Regions from separate parts of the Megalodesulfovibrio paquesii genome, predicted to be linked through region 1. Evidence: riboswitches for the same ligand, from Rfam matches in the RefSeq annotation. Region 1 holds a riboswitch; each other region holds the start of a gene.
What was found. A riboswitch is a leader RNA that binds a small molecule or an ion and turns the genes downstream of it on or off. The one in region 1 is predicted to bind cobalamin.
Positions count from the first base shown of each region.

Region 2: another riboswitch for cobalamin. It lies ahead of metE (5-methyltetrahydropteroyltriglutamate--homocysteine S-methyltransferase); the one in region 1 lies ahead of ACYQ00_RS09645 (FecCD family ABC transporter permease).
Region 3: another riboswitch for cobalamin. It lies ahead of ACYQ00_RS11065 (sirohydrochlorin cobaltochelatase); the one in region 1 lies ahead of ACYQ00_RS09645 (FecCD family ABC transporter permease).
Region 4: another riboswitch for cobalamin. It lies ahead of ACYQ00_RS14600 (sirohydrochlorin cobaltochelatase); the one in region 1 lies ahead of ACYQ00_RS09645 (FecCD family ABC transporter permease).

Region 1 covers NZ_BAAIGQ010000005.1:679,569-684,828, reverse strand. Annotated here, with positions in the region: gene cobI (precorrin-2 C(20)-methyltransferase) at 1-300, opposite strand, end outside; gene ACYQ00_RS09655 (ABC transporter substrate-binding protein) at 297-1,169, opposite strand; gene ACYQ00_RS09650 (ABC transporter ATP-binding protein) at 1,135-1,959, opposite strand; gene ACYQ00_RS09645 (FecCD family ABC transporter permease) at 1,956-3,047, opposite strand; cobalamin riboswitch at 3,251-3,429, opposite strand; gene ACYQ00_RS09640 (hypothetical protein) at 3,603-3,935, shown strand; gene pyrR (bifunctional pyr operon transcriptional regulator/uracil phosphoribosyltransferase PyrR) at 4,030-4,566, opposite strand; gene ACYQ00_RS09630 (IscA/HesB family protein) at 4,844-5,164, shown strand.
Region 2 covers NZ_BAAIGQ010000005.1:843,820-849,079, reverse strand. Annotated here, with positions in the region: gene metE (5-methyltetrahydropteroyltriglutamate--homocysteine S-methyltransferase) at 1-1,501, opposite strand, end outside; cobalamin riboswitch at 1,690-1,811, opposite strand; gene ACYQ00_RS10415 (metal-dependent hydrolase) at 2,053-2,508, shown strand; gene ACYQ00_RS10410 (PAS domain-containing sensor histidine kinase) at 2,772-4,808, shown strand; gene ACYQ00_RS10405 (DUF3369 domain-containing protein) at 4,805-5,260, shown strand, end outside.
Region 3 covers NZ_BAAIGQ010000005.1:985,990-991,249, reverse strand. Annotated here, with positions in the region: gene ACYQ00_RS11070 (heavy metal translocating P-type ATPase) at 1-904, shown strand, start outside; cobalamin riboswitch at 1,143-1,342, shown strand; gene ACYQ00_RS11065 (sirohydrochlorin cobaltochelatase) at 1,458-2,501, shown strand; gene ACYQ00_RS11060 (hypothetical protein) at 2,592-2,774, shown strand; gene ACYQ00_RS11055 (phosphodiesterase) at 2,761-3,606, opposite strand; gene ACYQ00_RS11050 (ABC transporter ATP-binding protein) at 3,603-4,682, opposite strand; gene ACYQ00_RS11045 (ABC transporter permease) at 4,669-5,260, opposite strand, start outside.
Region 4 covers NZ_BAAIGQ010000006.1:382,211-387,470, reverse strand. Annotated here, with positions in the region: gene ACYQ00_RS14605 (biopolymer transporter Tol) at 46-999, shown strand; gene ACYQ00_RS14600 (sirohydrochlorin cobaltochelatase) at 1,119-2,003, opposite strand; cobalamin riboswitch at 2,140-2,323, opposite strand; gene ACYQ00_RS14595 (phosphoglycerate kinase) at 2,383-3,558, opposite strand; gene tkt (transketolase) at 3,620-5,260, opposite strand, start outside.

The DNA.
Region 1 (5,260 bases):
CTGAGCCAGGACCTCGGCCACAGCGTCCGCATTGGCCTGCCAGGCGGCGTCCAGCACGGCCTGATCCGAGGTCATGGGAAAGGGCAGTCGCGTTACCGGCGTGCCGGGCCTGAGGTGCGGCCGGGCGATTTCCAGGGCATGGGAAAAGTCATTCTTGGTGGAGGCCGCGGCAAACACCGCCTCCACCTGCCCCAGGAGCCGCACGGCCTTGAGGGTCAGCAGTTCTGGATCCCCCGGGCCCACCCCCAGCCCATGCAGCACGCCCCAGGGTGACTGCGTTGCAGAACCCGCCACGCTCATTCCCCGCCTCCCTGCAGCCAGGCCGCCAGTTCCTCCGCGGCGTCCACTGCAGCCGGGCCGGTGCGGGCAAAGCGGCGGCCTTCCACTACCAGGGTGCGCTGCTGTTTCACACAATCAAGCAACTGAAAATGCGGACGATTCACATACGGCTCCGGGTTGGGGTTCATGGGTCCGCGCTGGAGCAGGCAGACCTGGGGATTCAATCGCAGCAGGGCTTCCTCGCTCAGGCGGACATGCCGGCTGTCCTCGGTCACCACCGGACGACCGCCGGCAGCTTCCACAATATGACTGGCCAGGGAGCCTCGGCCGGCCACCAGCAGGTTGGGATACCGGATCTCCACCAGCACGCCGGGGCGATCCGCTTCCGGCGTGCCGGCCACACGGTGGCGCACGGCCTCCAGGCGATTCTGCAGGGCCTGGATCCGCTGCCCGCCGTCTGCCCCGGCGCCCACCAGCTCCGCTACGCGGGACATGGCCGTGAACAGGGCGGGGAAATCGTCCATCTCGAAGGCTGCTGAGGGAATCTGGAGGGACTCCAGGGCCTTGAGTGGCTCGCCTGCTTCCTCCCGACCGGCATGTTGCAGGACCAGATCCGGCTGGAGGGACAGAATCAACTCCAGATTCGGCCGCAGGTGCGTGCCCACCGCCGGCACCGCGGCCAGGGCCGGAATTGCGTCGTCAGCCGTGGTGCGCCCGACAATGAGATCCCCTTTGCCCAGCGCCAGCAGCACATCCGTCAGGCCGCCGTGCAGGCAGACGATGCGGCGGGCCGGCTGGTTCAGGCGTACATCCCGGCCGCGATCGTCCGTGACGAGAACCGCCTGGGCCAGCGGATCAGTGGCGGCGGTCGGTTCCTGGGTCCAGGCCACGCAGGGCCGCAGGCACATCCCCAGGAGCAAGAGCCACCTGAGGCAACCCCAGGAGCGGGTGTTCCATGATAACCAATGGTGTTTCATAAATAAATTCCAAGGCGGTTTGCCGCACCACCTGCAGCGGCGGCCCATCCAGCACCAGCCGGCCGCGTTTGAGGAAAAGCAGACGATGAAAATGCAAAGCCGCCAGGTTGATATCGTGCAACACACAGACCACCGTGGCCCCGGCGGCGTGGCGGGTCTGCAGCACCTGCAGCAGTCTGGCCTTGTGGGCCAGATCCAGGCTGGCGGTGGGTTCGTCCATCAGAATGGCCGACGTCTGCTGACACAAGGTCCGGGCGATGCAGGCCCGTTGCAGCTCGCCGCCGGAAAGACGCGTGGCGTCGCGGTCGGCCAGGTGCAGCACATCCAGCTGCATCATGGCGTCCACGGCGGCCTCGCGGTCCTCGCGGGAGGGGCCGGTCCAGAAATTGGCGTACGGGTGGCGGCCCATGAGGACGAGATCGCGCACGCTGCAGCCGGGCGGGGCTTCCAGGCGCTGCGGCAGGCAGGCCACCAGACGGGCCCGCCGGGCCGGCGGCATCAGATGCACAGGCTGGCCAGCCAGCAGCAATTCCCCCTCCATGGGCGAAAGCAATCCGGTCATGGCTTTGAGCAAGGTGGATTTGCCGCTGCCGTTGGGCCCAAGGATGGCCACCAGCTCGCCGGGGCGAATCTGCAGATCCAGCCCCTGGAGCACCGCGCCCGCGCCGCCGTGCCCGCAGGCCAGACCCTGGGCGTGAATCATGCCTGCCCCCTGCCGGGGTGCCGGCCCCGGCGTCCCAGCAGCACGCAGAAAAACGGCCCGCCCAACAGCGCCGTAATGACACCCACGGGCAGTTCCATGCCCCCTGTGTCCGTGGCCAGCAGCGCCCGGGCCAGGACATCGGACCAGACCAGCAGGATACCGCCGCCCAGGGCCGAGGCCGCCAGCAAGGTGCGCGAGCGTGGCCGAAGCCAGAGCCGGAAGGCATGCGGCGCCACCAGCCCCACAAAACCGATGATTCCCGATACCGCCACCGCCGCCGCCGTGACCAGCGTGGCTCCCAGCAGCAGCAGGAGCCGGACTTTCTGCACATCCACGCCAAGCAGCAGGGCCTGTTCCTCGCCCAGGGCCAGCAGATCCAGCTCCCGGGCATAGCGGGCCATGACCAGCGCGCCGATGACGAAAAATGGAAGGAACAGCAAGAGGTGCCCCCACCCGCGCCCCTGCAGACTGCCCATGATCCAGAAGACCATGGCCCCCACCGCTTCCTCATGCACGGCTTTGACCAGGGCGATGCAGGCGGCCAGCACGCTGGAAACCACCACGCCGGCCAGCACCAGTGTCTCGCGGGAAAGCCCTCCGCTGCCCCCGGCCTGCCGGCCCAGCACCAGCACCGCGGCCAGGGTGGCCAATCCCCCGGCCAACGCGGCCACAGGCAGGGCCGAGAGCCGCAGATCCGCTGTCCATCCGCCAGCCAGCGCCGCCATTGGCCCGAGGCTGTCCGAGGTGATGCCCAGCCCCAGCACCAGGGTGGCCCCCAGGGCCGCCCCGGCCGAAACGCCCAGGGTAAACGGATCGGCCAGCGGATTCTGCAAAACGGCCTGGAAGGTCGTTCCGGCCATGGCCAGGGCCGCGCCCACTCCCAGGGCCAGCACGGCCCGGGCCAGGCGCAAATCCACCACCACGGCCCGCACGGCTTCGGGCAATTGCGAGGCATCCAGCAGTCCCGCCGCTCCGCCCACGGCCGTCACCACGTCCCCCAAGCCCAGGGCCCAGGGCCCGACAGTGCAGGACGCCAGCACGGACAGCACCGCGCACACAGCCAGGAGAATCCACCATCCCCTAGGCATGGGCATTCCGCAGGTCGCAGTACACGGGCAAGGTTGCCCACAAGGGCGCGAAAAACAACACGCTCACCAATTGCGTCCGGGGCGGGGAACAAATCTGTCCGGCAGAGAGGAAGCAAGGGAGGCAACAGCGCATCGCGGCAGCAATGCGCACCCCGTGCGAACCGGGCAGGTCGCGGTCGGCAATAAGCCCCGTTGCCGTCGCGAGTTGGCTGCGTCTTCAGGCAGGTCTTCCGGCTCACCCCACCTGCCCCGGCCTTCCCAGGAAAGCTCCCAGTGGCGCGTAAAAGGAACAGGTTTTTTGTGGGGTTACGGCGGCGGGTCCGCTCCCGGTTTACACGGGATTCCCTATCAAGCCAATGGCACCTGACGACGAGAAACGGGGTTGAAGCTACGTCCTTTGCCGTGACGTTGTCAATCGAGCGACCACACCTTGACAGACCCGGCCTTTCCATGTACCAATAACCTAGAATAATAATTGATTTTTCTAGATGTTGTCTATAGTTCACCCATTGTCGCACTGCCAAAGCGGCATCTTGAGCCTGCAAGGAGATTGCCATGAACCTGTTGAGCCTGTGCAGCGGCCCGCGCGTCATTCTGTGCACTGCGGCCATGCTGCTGAGCCTGAGCCTCTGCGGCGCCGCCGATGCCTTCACCGTGCATCGCGACAATCAGAACCTGTTCAAGCGCGGCTGCTATATTGACAACTCCCGCTTCAGCAAAGAGACGGGACTGGTCTGCGGCAACTGCCGCAACAACGGCTATCAAGTCTGTTGCAACGCCTTTTCCCAGACGGATTCCTACTCCTGCGCCGTCTCCGAACAGGCTACTGGCAGCGGCTCCGGGCTGACCATCAGCGAAGCCGTGGCCAAAGCCTGCGGCTGCAACTGAGCCTCACCCCAGAGCGCATGTGATATGGCGGGAGACGGGCGTGCATGCGCACCCGTCTCCCGCCACTGTGCGTTTTTTCGAACCGGGTGGCTTGTTACTGCTCTGCCAGACAGACGCGGTCTTCCCCATCCCGTTCGGTCAGCAACACATTCACATGCTGCTTGCGCTTGGTCTGCACGGCAAGGCCGAGATAGTCCGGCTGAATGGGCAGCTCGCGATGCCCCCGGTCCACCAGAGTCAGCAGCTCAATCTTGCGCGGCCGGCCAAAGTCCAGAAGCGCCTCCATGCCGGCGCGGACGGTACGGCCGGTATACAGCACATCGTCCACCAGCACGACAGCCCGGCCGTCAATATCAAAAGAAATATCCGTATCGCTGATGGTCGGCTGCACGTTCAGGGTGGTCCAGTCGTCGCGATAGAGGTTGATGTCCAGCTTGCCCAGCGGGGTCGGGCACGGCATGCGCGCGTCCAGCAGCTGCTTGAGCCGCACCGCCAGATCCGCGCCACGGCGCTGGATGCCGATGATGGCAAGATCGCTGCAGCCGTCGTGACGGGCCATCACTTCGCGCGCCATCCGCTCCAGCGCGACGGCGATATCCTGGGCAAGCATCAGATCGTGACAAGCGGACATGGCATCAGGCTCCCTGCATCACACCTGCCGCTGCATCAGGCTGCAACAGCAGACGGTTCCCTATGGCGCTGTGTTGAAAACACAATCCCATTCTAAAATGTTATAGAACACCATTTCCACAAAAAAAGCAATGCCCTCACGCCATGCCGGAAGCAGCGAATGCCCTCTCTCCTGCCTATGACATGGAAAGAAATTATCTATCTGACCGCATTTCGTTGACATTTGCGCACAGCAGTCTTAGATGCCTCTACAATTCATACTTCATTCTGGAGGCATCATGGTTACACTGACGGACAACGCCATCCGGGAGTTGGACGCGTACTTCGCGGACAAGCCCAAGAGCCCGATCCGCGTGTACCTCGCACCTGGCGGTTGAGCCGGCCCGCGGCTGGCATTGGCTCTGGATGAGCCAAACGACAAGGACGAGGTGTTCACCCAAGGCAGCTATTCCATCGTTATGGAACGCGAACTCTTCAATCAGGCGAAGCCCCTGCGCATCGACGTCTCCTACATGGGCTTCTCCGTGGAATCCAGCCTGCAACTGGGCGGCGGTGGCTGCAGTTCCGGCAGCTGCTCCGGCGGTTCGTGCAGCGTCTAGCGTGATGTCCACGAAATAAGGTGATAAGAACGTCATCAGATTTCGTGGAAGATCGTCAGCCGAAATGCGCGGATATCGGCTGACTCACGGAGCATG
Region 2 (5,260 bases), 160 kb from region 1:
CCTGGAGCATCTGGCCGAAGTATTCCACCATGTCATTGCGTTCGGATTCGCCATGCACCAGCACGTCCAGACCCAGCGCCTCCTGCCGGGCGACGGTGTCGGCAATGGTCTGTTCCAGGAACTGTGCATAGGCATCGTTGCTCATCTCGCCGCGGCGGTGGGCCAGACGGGCGGTTCGGATCTCGGCCGTTTGCGGAAAGGAGCCGATGGTGGTGGTGGGCAAGAGCGGCAGCTGCAGTGCCGCCTGCTGCAGCCCTTTGCGCACCGGGAACGGGCTTTGCCTGCGGGTCATTGCCGGCTCCACCGCAGCGATCCGTTCGCGAACGGCCGGGTCGCACAGTTCCGGAGCAGCCCTGCGCTCGGCCAGGCAGGCGGCATTCTCCGCAAAAAAAGCCTCGTCCGCATTGCCCGCCACGGCCTCCCCAAGCGCGGCCACCTCGCGGCACTTTTGCGCGGCAAAGGCCATCCAGCGTCGCTCGCGTGCAGGCAGGAGCGTTTCCGACTCCAGATCCACCGGGCTGTGCAACAGGCTGCAGCTGGAGCCGAGCAGCAGCCGCTCCACTCCCAGGCGGCGGGCCAGTTCCTCAGCCCGCTGGCGGGCCGCATTCAGATCAGTTTTCCAGATATTGCGCCCGTCCACCAGTCCGAGGGAGAGCCGCATGCCGCCAGGCAGACGGCTGACCACGGCCTCCAGCTCCTGCCGGCCGCGCACGGCGTCCACATGCACGGCTGCAAAGCCAGAGTCCAGAGCCAGCTCCAGATTTCGCCCAAGTGGGCCATAGTAGGCAGCCAGCATCACGGGACAATCGCCCGCAGCACGGCGGATGGCCTTGCAGGACTGGGCAAAAAAGGCCCGGGCGTCCGGGGACATCTCGGTGCACAGAATCGGCTCATCCAGCTGGATCCACTTGCTGCGCACGGCCGCCTGCCGCACAAGTTCGGCGTAGGCCTCCAGCAGCGCGGGCATGAGCGCCCAGCGGTCCGCACCATGATCCTCGCGGCACAGGCTCAGAAAGGTGATGGGCCCAAGCAGCACGGTTTTGGGTCGAAATCCCAGGGACTGGGCCAGGGCGGCATCCTCAATGGCGGGCAGGCCCCCCGGGGTGGGCTGCAGGCCGGGCGAGAGCTCGGGAACCATAAAGTGGTAGTTGGTATCAAACCACTTTTTCATGGCCATGGCCGGGAGGTTGCGGGCGGCGTCGCCCCTGGCCATGCGGAAGTAGCGGTCCTGAGCCGATTCGCCGTCCTGGGCCACAAAGCGGGGCGGCACAAGCCCCAGTGCGACCGCCGTGTCCAGCACGTGGTCGTACAGGGAGAAATCTCCGACAGCCACCAGGGAGAGCCCGGCCTCGCGCTGGAGGGCCCAATGCCGGATTTTGAGCTCGCGCGCGGTGGCATCCAGCTGTTCTGCGCTGCTCTCACCGCGCCAACGTTTTTCCAGGGCAACCTTGAGCTCGCGGGCCGAGCCGATTCTGGGAAATCCAAGCACATGCGTTTCCATTGCCAAAACTCCTTGCCGTTCGCGTGTTGAACAAAGGAGCGGAGATGCAACGCGGGGGGAACACAGGGGCGGGAACAACACAACGGCGCAAACGCGTTCGGGAGCGCCGGGCTCCTGGCAAACGCGCGTATGCAGACTGGTTGCCACTCCTGCCTGGCACGCGAGGCAGTCTTGCTCCAGAACAGGGCGTCTTCTGGCTTCCGGCCCCTTGCGCAATGCCTGACCCTTCCCATTTCCGCAGAAACAGTGGCCCAGGCGGGGAGATTGCCGGTTACAGCGGCGCGTCCGCGACGGATTTACACCGTCTTCCGTTTCCTGTTCTTGCGGGCTGTCTAGCGCAGGGGGGCGGAGAAGTCAAAAGGGGCTGTGCCCCACTGTGATCAACACACATCAACCCGGCGCAACCAACAGCCACCCTTCCCCACTCTCGTCAAAAATAATAGACAATAATTCAAGGATGTTATTTCACGTGAAACATCGATCAACCACTGAAATCTTGACTTTCCACGCGTGAGCAGCAAGGAAATGGCTGGACGCACCTGAGCCCAGAGATGAGTATGCCCGGATACAAGCTGCACCTCGCCTTCGGTGGTGTTGTGATTGGAGGTGGACTGGCAGCGGCACACCATCACAACCTGGCCACCTTCGATCCCTTTACCGCCACCATGCTGATGCTCATCGGGTTGGGCGCTTCCATCTTCCCGGATGTGGACACCAACTCCAAGGGCCAGCACCTTTTTTACGCCCTCCTGGCCGTGGTGGACATGGTACTCATGGCCCAAGAGCGATACAAGTGGTCGGCAATATTAGGATTTATTGCCATGCTGCCCGCCATTTCGCGCCACCGGGGCTTTACGCACCGGTGGTGGGCGGCGCTTCTTATCCCGGCCCTGGTCTGCGCCTTGCCCCTGTGGTTCTATCAACTTCCCTGGCAGGCCGTTCTCCCGGGCTACCTTGCCGCCGTGTTGGGCTATCTCAGCCATCTGGTCCTGGATGCTGTTGCCTGAACACCCGCTTTCTCCTCTTTTTTAGGATTGCTATTCCCTTGACATTATTGTGATAATTTGCCGCTGGACCTGTTCAGGCACCCATGGTAAGGAGCTACCCACTTCCGCACGTCCTTTTTGGCACATCCTTATACATCCTGTTGAGCCTCATGGCCGGCACCTCCTTGTCATCTGCTGCGTCGCAGCCACTTTTCTCAAGACACACTCTGCAAATATGTATTTTTGCAGGGATTTTTCTTTTGGTGCTCAATGGCTATTTTGCCATGCATTATCGCCAGCACCGCGTTGCCGCAGAACGCGCTGCTCTGGAACGACTGGAGGCAAGGCTTGTCGCCGTGCAGGGCGAAGGCGCCCTGGCGTTTCCGCCACCGGACGCCCTCCTGAAGGAATTGTTGCCACCGCAAAGCCTCCTGATTCTGGAGCGTCCGGGGCAGGACCCACTACGCCTGCTTCAAGGCTCCCCGGATTTTTCCTCCTCCGTGTTGCGAGCCACGCTGCCCACCCCTGAGGGGGGGCGCCTGATCCTGGAGCAGCCCTATTCCGAAGCCATGTCGCGCTGGCAGAGCGCCGCACGAACCGTGATCACCGGAATGGTGCTGGCCGATGTGCTGCTGCTGGCCTTTCTGGCGTTTCTCATCCGCTCTGCAACGCGGGCCCGGTTTTGGCAGGACCGCTGCAAGCACAACGAGGAAATGCTGGTAGCGCTTTTCGAAAATGCCAATCAGTACGTCGCCTTGCTAGACCCTATGGGCAAGGTGCTCAAGGTGAATCAGGCGGCCTTGCTGCGAATTGATGCCTCCCTTGAGCAGGTGCTTGGCTGTGCGTTTTGGGAACAACGCTGGTGGCGCCCCGAAGCCCCGCACGGGACCGCCTCCACCCGCCAGGCTGTCGCCGATGCCCTGGCCGGGCGTCCGTCGCGATATCAAAGTCTCAACGCGGACAGCGCCGGCCACCTCTACCCAGTGGATGTGAGCGTGAAGCCGCTGGTCTTCGAGCAGGACCATGTGGAATTCATCCTTGTGGAATGGCGGGATATTTCCGACCTCGTCGCCGCGGCGCAGGCCCTGGAGGCCAGCCGCGGGCAACTGATGGATATGGCTGCCAGTGTCCCGGGGGTGCTCTTTCGGCTGGAAGAACTGGAGCCGGACACCTCCGCCCTTTCCCAACGGTTTGGATTCACCTTTATCAGCCCGCGGTTTGCCAAGCTCTTCCGCATGAATCCAGACCTGGCCACCCTGGACCGCATTGCCGATCTGATGCAGCCGTCCGCGGCGTTTCTGCAATCCCTTGAGCACGCCTTGCAACGCCCGCCGCGCTGGGAATACCTGGGCCGGTTCATCGACCTTCACGGCCGCAACGGCTGGTTGCGCATCAAGGCCCGGGTCAGCGAACAGGAGGTTGACGGCCTGAAGCGCGTGGTCATCAATGGGGTATTTCTGGACGACACTGAATTGATTGAGGCCGAAGAAGAATTGCGACGTGCACACAACACGCTGCAGGAACAAGAAAAAATGGCCTCGCTCGGCTCCATGGTGGCCGGTGTGGCCCACGAGATCAATACCCCGCTGGGCGTGGCGCTCACTGCAGCCTCGCAGCTGGATAAAGATGTGGCCACCATCAGCCACGCCTTTTCCGATCAGACATTGACGGCCGAACAACTGACTGAATTTGTTCAAGACGCCAGCGAGGCCACACGCCTGATGGTGGCCAACTGCACCCGCGCGGCCGATCTGGTCCGGTCCTTCAAGCAAGTGGCCGCAGACCAGAGCGTGCATGAGCTGCGGGCGATCAACCTCAAGGAATATCTCGATGATCTCATCCTCAGTCTCCGGCCTCAGCTCAAGCGAACCCCGCACACCCTGACGGTGGAGTGCCCTGAGGCCCTGGAGCTGGTGTGCGATCCCGGAGCACTGGCCCAGATTGTCAGCAATCTGGTCATGAACTCCCTGGCGCATGCCTTCAAGCACTCCGGGAACGCCGGCAGAATGCATCTTGCCGTTCGACCTTCGGATGAGCCGGGAACGCTTGTCCTCACGTATCAGGATAATGGCGCGGGCATGCCCGAACAGGTACGCCGGCGCGCTTTTGATCCATTCTTCACCACTCGCCGCGGCCAGGGGGGCACCGGCTTGGGATTGCACATTGTGTACAATCTTGTGGTGAATTCCCTGGGCGGCGCCATCTCCCTTGCCAGCCGCGAGGGCGAGGGCGCGACTTTCACCCTTGTCTTTCCTCAGCATCCTGTGGGACGAACTCCCGCGCCCGAACCCGCTGCAGGAACAGACGGAGCCTCCCCATGACGCAGTTTCTCTTTGCCCCCAAGCCCCCCACAGCAACGGATACCCCGCCAGCAGCAGATGGGGGCGGCAGCCAAGGCGCGCCCCCTGCGGCGCCCGAGGGCTATTGGCCGGTGCTCATCGTGGACGACGATGCCGAAGTGCACGCCGTTACCAGACTGGCCTTGCGCAAGGTGACGTACAAAAACCGCAAGCTGCAGCTGTTGAGCGCGTACTCCGCCGCTGAAGCCGAGGCAATGCTGCGTGAGCGGCAGGATATTGCCGTCATTCTCTTGGATGTCGTCATGGAGACCGAGGATGCCGGCCTCCAGCTGACACGCAAGATTCGCGAGGATCTTGGCCTCAAGGCCACCCGGATCATTCTGCGCACCGGCCAGCCCGGCCAGGCCCCTGAAGAACGGGTCATCGTTGAATATGACATCAATGATTACAAGGCCAAAACCGAGCTGACCACG
Region 3 (5,260 bases), 310 kb from region 1:
TCTGGCTGCGCGCCTGGAGCAACATTACGGGCATCCCGTGGCCCGCGGGGTTCTGGCCGAAGCCCACCGGGCAGGCCTGCTCCTCGATCCGATCGGCGAGGTTGAATACCATGTTTCCCATGGCGTCTGCGGCGTGGTGGATGGCGTCCGCGCCCTGATCGGCAGCCGGCGGTTTCTGGATCAGTTTCCGGAAACAATCTGGTCGGGCAACGCGCATGCGGAGCAGCTGGCCGCTGCGTTGCGAGCCCAGGGCAAGATGGCCCTGTATGTGGTCCAGGGCACCGTCATTCAAGGCGTTCTCGGCCTGCAGGAACAGGTGCGGCCCGAGGCCAGGACCGCATTGCAGGGACTGCGACAGCTCGGCGTCCAAAAACTGGTGGTCCTTACCGGTGACCATCGCCGGACCGCCGCACAGCTCCTGGATCAGCTGCCGGAACTGGACGCCATTCACTGGGAGCTCAAACCAGAAGACAAGGCCCGCATCGTCGGGCAGTTGAAAAGGAAAGGCCACTGCGTGGCCGTAGTCGGGGATGGCGTGAACGACGCGCCAGCCCTGGCCAGCGCGGACCTGGGCATCTGCATGCCGCATGGCGGGGATCTGGCTCAGGCCTCGGCCCAGGCGATCATCCTGCAAGAGGATCTGCGCGCCCTCTGCGCGGGCCGGTACATCGCGTTGCGGCAGCATCGAATCCTGCAGCATTGCCTGTGGCAAGGCGTGGCCGTCAACACCAGCCTGCTGGCCCTGGCCGCCGCCGGCGTGCTTTCGCCTCTGGCTGCGACCGTACTGCACAATGCCAACACCTTCTCCCTGATGGGCTACGCCATGGCCCGGGCCGGCGGATCCCACATGTCGGGACGCTGCACTTCCTCTGACGACACACCGCGCGCACTCGCCACGCGTTGACGCTGGTCACCTCAACGAGTCCCAGTCTGGCGAAGGGGGGCCACCAAGTCACCGGCGCTGCAACAGCCCGGGGAACAGGCAATGGCCGCGCTGTGATACCTTTACCACCATTGACCGGCAGCTTTTCGGCAGCTGTTCGATGGCATGGAGCAACCGCCACCGGCTGCGCCATTGTCGGGTGGATGCAGCGCCCCTGCCTGCTGTGTGGCATGCATCTTGACGACGTGGCATCCTGCGCGATACGAACAGCGCGTCTGGTGTTCCGCCAAGGAGCACAAGAGGGAATCCGGTGTGAATCCGGAGCGGACCCGCCGCTGTAGCCCCGGCCCTGCAACGCAGGGAAGCACAATGCCCCATGCGCGCCACTGTCCGACACGGATGGGAAGGCGGGGCGGAGTCCGGGGGAGCCAGAATACCTGCCAGACGTGTCACCCCAGGCAACGGGTCTTTGCCGGCACGGGGATGTCGGCGCTTGCCTGCGTGTGTCGCTCCTCCTCGAAATCCGGCGGATACTGGTGTTGTCCAATCCGGAATCGAGTGAGGAGTATTTTTCATGCCCAGCCCTGTTCTCGACCCTTTTCTGCACTGCTGCCATCACCATGATCACGGGAACGGAAGCGGGCAGGACCGGCTTTGCCGGCACGATCATGCACATGCGGATGAGGATGGTGTGCATCATGAGACTCATGATCACGCGCATGATCATGAGCACCACCACGCCCCTGGCCGGCCCCGGCCTGCCCGGCCGGGCATTCTCCTGGCCGCCTTCGGGGTAGCCCTTGCCGATGCGGGCCAGGGCTACGCAGCCATGGAGGCCGAGGTCAGGGAGCAGTTCCCCGGCGTTCCTGTGGCCTGGGCGTACACGGCCCACAAGGTGCGGCGAAAGCTGGCCGCGCGAGGCCAATCGCAGGATTCCGTGGCCGTGGCCCTCTCCCGGCTGCACGATGACGGGGTGACCCATCTGGTGGTGCAATCCCTGCACACCGTGCCTGGAGTGGAATACCATTGGACCCGTGACCAGGCCCTGGCCTACCAGCATCCACGCAAGGGATTTCAGCAGGTTGTCATCGGAAGCCCCCTCCTGACCAGCGAGGAAGACCTCGCCCGCGCCCGGCAGGCCCTGGCAGGATACATTCCTCCCGAGCGCCGGCAGGAAGAGGCCGTGGTGCTCGTGGGCCATGGCACCTACCATCACGGGCAGCAGCGTTATCTGGATTTTGAGGCCTGCATCCGCCAGGACGACCCGCTTGCCTTTCTTGGCGCGCTGATGGGCCGGCCTGGGGAGCGACTGGGCATCGCGGCTGTTCTTGACCGGCTGCAGGCGGCCGGCGCGGCCCGCTGCTGGCTGGTGCCGTTCATGAGCGTGCCGGGACATCACGTGCAGGTGGACATCCTGGGCCAGTCTTCCCGGTCCTGGAAAACGATGCTCCAGGCCGCGGGCATCGAGGTCCTGACCCGACCCACCGGAACGCTGGAGCACGCGCCATTCCGGGCGCTATGGATGGAACATCTCCGTCATGCCTTCACCTCGCTGCAGCAGGAGCATCCGGCCGCGAGTTGTGGCCATCATCATGGAGAGCATCATGCACATTTCTGATGGCGCCCTGGCCGCGCCCGTGCTCATCGGCGGCGCGGCCTGCGGGCCTTGCAACAGCAGGGACCGCGCATTGCCGACATGGAGCATCCCATGACCCTGCCCTGCCCGATCCTGCTGGCCCTGGAACAGGCACGGTACAGTAAGTATCCTGGCAGTCAGAATCCTGCACTGAATGACCTGGACATTTCCCTGGCCGCCGCGCTTTCCATGCGCCCCCGGACCCTCCTGCTCGACGCGCCAGGCCCGAGCCAGGCCCGATTCAGTCGTCAATGAGGCCGTGTTCGTCAAAAAAAGGATACGGCCCCTCATGCTGACCGCTGAAGACCTGGTGGCTCACCAGGCCATTCCTGCATGACCAGGCGTGAAGCAGAAAACCCGGGGGTTCCAGCATGAACTGCGAGGGCGCATCGGGGCGGAGATCCAGGGCCACCTGATGTGCGGGCGCCGGCGCCGTCAGTACCCTGCGCCCGCCGCACTGTCCGGCAATCAACCGGTGCAGATGCCCGCAGGCCACCAGCTCCACCTGCGGGTGGGCGATGAGCAATGTGCGCAGCCCGTCGAGCCCTTCCACGAAGCCGATGTCGTCCATGTGGCCGATAAAGGTGTGCATGGGCGGGTGGTGCATGGCCAGCACCGTGGGCCGGCGCGGGGTTCTGGCCAGTTCCCTGGCCAGCCAGGCCAGCCGGGCCGGGCAGAGGCCACCCGCTGCCGCGCCAGGGATGAGGGTATCCAGGGCCAGCAGGCGCAGGGGGCCGATGTCGCAGCTGTACTGCAGGAATTCCGATTCTGGGGATACCGGCAGGGGGCGGCCGTGGCGTGCAAATGCCGCAGCCAGGGCCGCGCGCTGGTCATGATTTCCCGGCACGGGGTACATGGGCAGGGGCGTGGCCGTAAGCAGTTCCAGCAAGTGGTCATACTCCTCGGGCCGGCCGAAATCCGTCAGGTCGCCGGTAAGCAGCACGGCATCGGGTTGCTGGGGCAGGCGGGCCAGTGTCTCCAGGCATTGGACGAGGCCGGCGGCAATGTCCACGCGCCCGTATGCCAGGCGGCCCGGCAGCTTGATGTGCAGATCGGAAATGTGGGCGATGAGAAAGAGTTCGTTCATGACTCGGTTGCCGGCAAGAGGCGGTGTTGCGGGAAGCGCACAGTCACCGTGGCTCCCGGATGAAAGGGACAGGGCTTGTTCGCATAACAGAGCATCTCATGCCCTTCCTGGGTGGAAAGCCGCAGCTGGATGCGTTCGCCCAGATAGGCGCGCTGGACCACCGTGGCCAGGGGTTCGTCGGGCAGATCCGGATGCCGTTCCCCCACGGCCACGTCCCCCACGGCCACGTCCTCGGGCCGCAGTAGCACGGCCTGCTGACCGGCCAGCTGGGGCGGACAGGCAACCCGTACCCCACCCAGACGGATCACCCCCTGCGCCAGATCCTCGGCGCTGCGTTCCAGGCGGTTCACCCGGCCCAGAAACTGGGCCACGAACGGGTGGGCCGGTTGTTCGTACAGCGCCTCCGCACTGCCGGTCTGCACAATGCGGCCCTGGTGCATCACGGCCAGCCGATCGGCAATGACCATGGCCTCCTGCTGATCGTGGGTCACGTGCAAGGTGGTGATGCCCAGCCGCCGCAGCAGCACGGCCAGTTCGTCGCGGAGCGATTCCTTGAGCTTGGCGTCCAGGGCCGTCAGGGGTTCGTCAAGCAGCAGCACCCTTGGCTGGATGGCCAGGGCCCGCGCCAGGGCCACACGCTGCTTCTGCCCGCCGGAAAGCTCTGCCGGCCGTCGCCCTTCCAGCCCGTTCAGATGCATCAGTTCCACCAGCTCCCCTACCCGCCGGGCCAGCTTTTCCGGGGAGGTGCGACGCAGCTTCAGGCCATAGCCGATGTTCGCCTGCACGGTCATGTGCGGGAACAGGGCGTAATGCTGGAAGACCATGCCCACCCCGCGCGATTCCACGGGCAAGGCAGTCACATCCTCCCCGCCATAGCGCACCGTGCCACCAGGATCCGGGGCACACAGGCCGGCCACCAGACGCAGCAGGGTCGTCTTGCCGCAGCCGGAAGGCCCCAGCAGGGCCACGATTTCCCCGGGTTCCAGGGTCAGCTCGCAGGGGTGCAGGGCCTGGGTGTCGCCATAGCGCTTGGCGCACCGGATCACCTCCACCCGGATGGGATCAACTGTTTGCATAGGTCCTCTCAATGGCTGCCGAAATGGCCTGCATGGCCCACAACACCGGCAACACCACGATGAAAAACATCAACGTATAGGCCGAACCCACCTCCAGCCGCATGGAGGCATACGAATCCGCCAGCCCCACAGGCAGGGTGCGGGTGTACGGCGTATGCAGCATCCAGGTCAGGTTGAACTCGCCCACAGACAGGGTAAAGACCATTAAACATCCGGCCAGGATGGAGGGCAAGGCGCAGGGAGCCAGCACGCCCAGAAAGCGCTGCGGAAAACCCGCGCCCAGGGTGCGGGCGGCTTCTTCCAGACTGCGCAGGTGCTCGGAGGCAAAGGCCGCACTGACTGTGCGCACCAGAAAGGGCAAGGTAAACACCACATGCCCGGCCAGGATGAAGGCATAACTCTGACGCAGGCCCTGGATGTGCCCGTAGGCCAAAATCAGGGCCAGGGCCGTGGCCAGACCCGGCACCGCCACGGGCAGGGTCAGGCATTCTTCCAGCACCTGGGTCCACCGGCCTGGATGCCTGGCCAGCACATAGGCCAGGGGCAGCCCCAGCACCAGGCAACACCCCACGCAGGCC
Region 4 (5,260 bases), on a different contig from region 1:
ATGGCCGTGCTTCCCTTTCACCCCTGAGCCTGCAGGAGCCGCCCCATGCGTCATCCCCTTTTGTGTCCCCTGCTCTGCTGCGCGCTGTGGCTGCTGGCCGCCACGGCCACGGCCCATGCCGCCGAGCCTGGATTCCCCCTGGTGTACTGCCTGGACGGTGCGGTCATGTATCGCGATGGCGTGGGCGGCAAACCCGTGCGCCTGGGCCAGGGCATGTCGCCCTCGCTCTCTCCGGATGGGATGCGGGTCGTATGGATCCCTGTGGAAGGCTCTTCAGACAAGGACTCCAGGCATGGAGATCTGGTGCTGTATCACCGTGATACCGGAAACACCGAGGTCCTGGTCCACGACGGCGGCATCCTGCGCACCGTGGCCTGGTCCCCCACGGGGCAGCACCTGCTCTATTGCTCCTTCCGGGACGATCACACCGAACTCTGGACCCTGGACCCTGGCAAATCACCTGCCTGCATCATCAGGACCGGTGGTGACAGCCAGCACGGCGATGATGTGTTTGAGCCCGTGTGGGCTCCGGACGGCCAGAGCATCTCGTATCACGACATGTCACACTGGTATCGCGTGGGCCTGGATGGCGCAGTCCTGGCCCGGACCCCGCTGACCGAGTTCGCCGGCAGGAGCGAAGGCTTCACCAGCGCCGACCGCTTCGCGCCGCGCCCCGGCGAACCCGGGACCATCCTGTTCAGCGCCAGCGTCCCCGGCACGCCTCTTTTTCAAAAAAAGATCAACGATATTAATACAGCACTGTTCCTCTACGACACGCCCACCCGCAAAATCACGCGCCTTACCAGCGAGGATTTCACGGCCTTTTCACCGGTCTGGTCCCCTGATGGGCAGTCCATTCTCTTTGTGGGCTACACCGACGTGCAGGCATCCTCCTCTGCTAACCCACTGCGGGTGTTTGCCATGCGTCCTGGGGCGACACCGGTGGAATTGTTCAAGGGGGACAGCCCGATGCCTGCCGCGGGCGGCGGGAGTCACTGAAGCGGCGAGCGTCGGCAACCCACCCGCTTTCATGTAACACCGGGCCTGGAGCTGCCCCCTGGCCCGGTTGCAATGCGATTCTGCCATGCATGCGCCGCATGGCCTGCGCCACGCGTGGATTACTGCAACTTGTCCAACGCCTCGGCCAGGTGGTTGATCCAGATGTCCACCAGGCCGGCATTTTCCAGGCTGCCCTTGAGCACCGGCTCCACGGCAAAGCCCTTGTTGCGCAGCACGGTCTTCCAGCTGTCCTCCTCATCGCCGGCCATGTCGTTGTTGGCATGGTCACCCGCCACGGCCATGAAGGGCATCAGCCAGACCTTGGCCGGCTTTTTGCGAGTCAGCTCTGCCACAATGTCATCCAAAGAGGGTGAGCCCTCCACCGTGCCCATGCAGGCCAAGGGATCGAGCTTCCACAAATAATACTGCATGGCCGGGTACATGGCGTTGCCGGGATGGTGGGTGCCATGACCCATGAAGACCAAAGCGTCCTTGGCAGTGCGTCCCTTGGGCGCATTGGCCAGGAGGGCCTTGGCCGCGGCCTCGAAATCCCCGGTGGAGCTGAGCAGCGGCATCCCGAGTTCGATGTGCTGCAAGCCCTTGGGCATGCCTTCAAAGCGGCGGGCCGTCTCGGCGAGCATGTGGAATTCCTGCCCAGGAATCGTTTGCAGGGACTGCACGGCCACGTGGGTGAACTTGTCTTCCATGAGCCGGGCGAAGGCTTCGGCCGGGGAATCGACGGCTTCCGCGCCTTCCATTTGCCGGATCTGGTGCGACGACCAGGCCCAGCGAACCTCCACGCCTGGGAAACGCGCCTTGACCTTGGCCTCGAAGTCCTTCAGCGGACCGCGGGCTGTTTCGTATGACGTGCCAAAGGCCACCAGCAGGATGGCCACCTTGGGTTCGCCGCCTTTCTTGCCGCCATGGGCCTGGGCCTCCACGGGCTGCCCCAGCAGCATACACAGGACCACCGCCAGCAGCAGCGTGCACAGCGCCTGTTTCATGATACTCCTCCTCGCGTTGTGCGGACGGTCGGACAGGGCGAACCACGCAAAAAGCCCCTTCTCCCACGTGCGCAGGAGAAGGGGCCGTTTTTCCCTTGTCCACAAGAGCCGGGCCGGCAAAGTCCGCGTTGCCGGGGGCGGTGTCAGTTGTCGGGCAGGTCTTCCGACTCGTCCCCCGCCACCCCGGCCTTCCCGGACCAAAGGGCCAGTGGCTCGCAAGGAGGTGACGGTTGGATGGGACTCACGGCGGCGGGTCCGCTCCCGACTTGCACGGGATTCCCTATTAAGCCTTTGCAGGCGCCCGAGGCACTCAAATCACAATTAGGCCGTCCGGTCAACTGGCCGGTAATTGGCCGGCGCGCGGCCGAGCCAGCGCCCTCTAGCCCTTGGCGCGCTCCTCCAGCATGGCCACGGCCGGCAGGACCTTGCCTTCCAGGAACTCCAGGAAGGAGCCGCCGCCGGTGGAGATGTAGCCCATGGAGGCCGCAAGGCCGAACTTCTCCACCATGGCCACGGAATCGCCCCCGCCCACCAGGGAGAACGCCGCGGAGTCGGCGATGGAATACGCCAGCACCTTGGAACCACCGGCAAACTGTTCATATTCGAACACGCCCACGGGGCCGTTCCAGACGATGGTGGCGGCGTCCTTGCAGGCTGCGGCATAGGTCTTGGCCGTCTGCGGGCCGACGTCCAGGACCATGTCCTCCGCGCCAATTTCGTCCACATTTTTGAGGAAGGGCCGCGCCGTGGCCGAAAGCTCGGCAGCCACCACCACATCCGTGGGCACATAGATGGTCTTGCCCTGGGCCTTGGCGTCAGCCAGGAGCTGTTTGGCGTCTTCCACCAGATCGGCTTCGTAAAGGGACTTGCCCACGCCATACCCCTGGGCCACCAGGAAGGTATTGGCGATGCCGCCACCGACGATGAGGCCATCCACCTTTTTGAGCAGATTGTTGAGGACCAGGAGCTTGGTGGAAACCTTGGCCCCGCCCACGATGGCCAGAAGCGGCCGCTTGGGGCTGCCCAGGGCCTTGGTCAGGGCGTCGAGTTCGGCAGCCAGGAGCACGCCAGCGCAGGCCACGGGGGCGAACTGAGCCACGGCGTGGGTGGAGGCCTCGGCGCGGTGGGCTGTGCCAAAGGCATCCATGACGAAGATATCGCACAGGGCGGCGTACTTCTTGCCCAGCTCGGGATCGTTCTTCTTCTCGCCCTTGTTCATGCGCACGTTTTCCAGGAGCACCAGCTCACCGGGAGCGGCCTCCACGCCTTCCAGCTCGCGCACCAGGCGGACCTTGCCGCCCAGGTGTTCGTTCAGCCAGTCGGCCACAGGCTTCATGGAGTTCTTCTCGTCAAACTCGCCTTCCGTGGGCCGGCCCAGATGGCTCATGGCGATGACCCTGGCGCCCTTCTCCATGGCCAGCTTGATGGTGGGCAGGGAGGCCGTGAGACGGGTGGCGTCGGAAATGACGCCGTCCTTCAGGGGCACGTTGAAGTCTTCGCGGATGAGCACCCGCTTGCCGGCGAGATCCAGATTGGCCATGTGCAACACATGCATGATCACATCTCCTGGGATGGACGGGACGCGTAAGGATGGGAACAGCCGTTCCTGTCAAGCCTTACAGCATTTCCCGCACAAGTGCCACAATCCGATCTGCCGTGAGACCGAATTCGGGAAACAGCTTGTCCGCCGGGGCGGAAAGGCCGTAATGATCCAGCCCGACCACGGCGCCTTCGCTGCCCACGTATTTGTACCACAGCCCTGTGGCTCCGGCTTCCACCGCCACGCGCAGGGTCACCGCCGGCGGCAGCACGGCGTCCTTGTAGGCTTTTGGTTGGGCGTCGAAGACTTCCTGGCAGGGCATGGAGACCACGCGCACGGCCACGCCTTCCTCGGCCAGCTGCCGGGCCGCCTTGACGGCCAGCATCACCTCGCTGCCCGTGCCCATGAGGATGGCCTTGGGCTGCGGGGCGTCCAGCAGCACGTAGCCGCCCTTGTCCATGTTGGCCAGGGCGTCGGCTTCGCGCACCAGGGGCGCGAGGTTCTGGCGGGTCAGGCACAGGGCCGAAGGCGTGGTTTCCTGGGCCAGGGCCCAGGTCCAGGCCGCGGCGGTTTCCGCAGCGTCCGCCGGCCGCCAGACGGCCAGGTTGGGGATGAGCCTGAGGGAGCTGACGTGCTCGATGGGCTGGTGGGTCGGCCCGTCCTCACCCACGCCAATGGAGTCGTGGGTCAGCACGTAGATGGCCTTCAGGCCCATGAGGGCGCTCATGCGCATGGCATTGCGCATGTAGTCGGAAAAGACCAGGAAGGTTCCGCCAAAGGGGATGAACCCGCCGTGCAGGGCCAGGCCGTTCATGATGGCGGCCATGGCGAACTCGCGCACGCCATAGTTCACGCTGGTGCCCGTGGGGACGTCGGGCCGGTAATGCACCGCGCCTTTCCAGTGGGTGCAGTTGGATTCGGCCAGGTCCGCGGAGCCGCCCACCAGCTCGGGCAGGCGCGGGGCCAGGGCGTCCAGGCACATCTGGGATCCCTTGCGCGAGGCCACTGGCTTTTCCATCAGGTTCATTTCCCGTATCAGGCTGGCGGCCAGATCCTGAAAATCCGCAGGCAGGTCGCCGGCCATGCGACGGGTCAGTTCGGCGGCCTTTTCGGGATTGGCCTGGGCATAGGCGGCAAAGCGCTCGTTCCAGGTGGCTTCCAGTTCGCGGCCTTCGGGACGGGCGTCCATGGCGGCGTAGATGGTGTCGGGAATGGTGAAGGGCGGCTGCGTCCAGCCCAGCTCCGAGCGGGTGCGGGCGATTTCATCCTGGCCGAGGGGCGCACCGTGGCATTTCTCACTGCCGCAAAGGGTGGGCGAGCCGAAGCCGATGATGGTCTTGCAGCAGATGAGGGAAGGCTTGTCGGTCACGGCCTTGGCCGCGGCGATGGCCGCATCCACGGCTTCCGGGTCATGGCCGTCCACATCGGCAATCACGTGCCAGCCGTAGGCGGCAAAGCGGGCCGGGGTGTTGTCCGCAAACCAGGGATGGACCTGGCCGTCGATGGAGATGCCATTGTCATCATACAGGGCGATGAGCTTGCCAAGTTTGAGGGCCCCGGCCAGAGAGCAGGCCTCGTGAGAGAGGCCTTCCATCATGCAGCCGTCGCCCATGACCACATAGGTGTGGTGATCGATGAGGGTGCAGTCCGGAGTGTTGAACTGGGCGGCGAGCATGGTTTCAGCCAGGGCCATACCCACGGCGTTGGCAATGCCCTG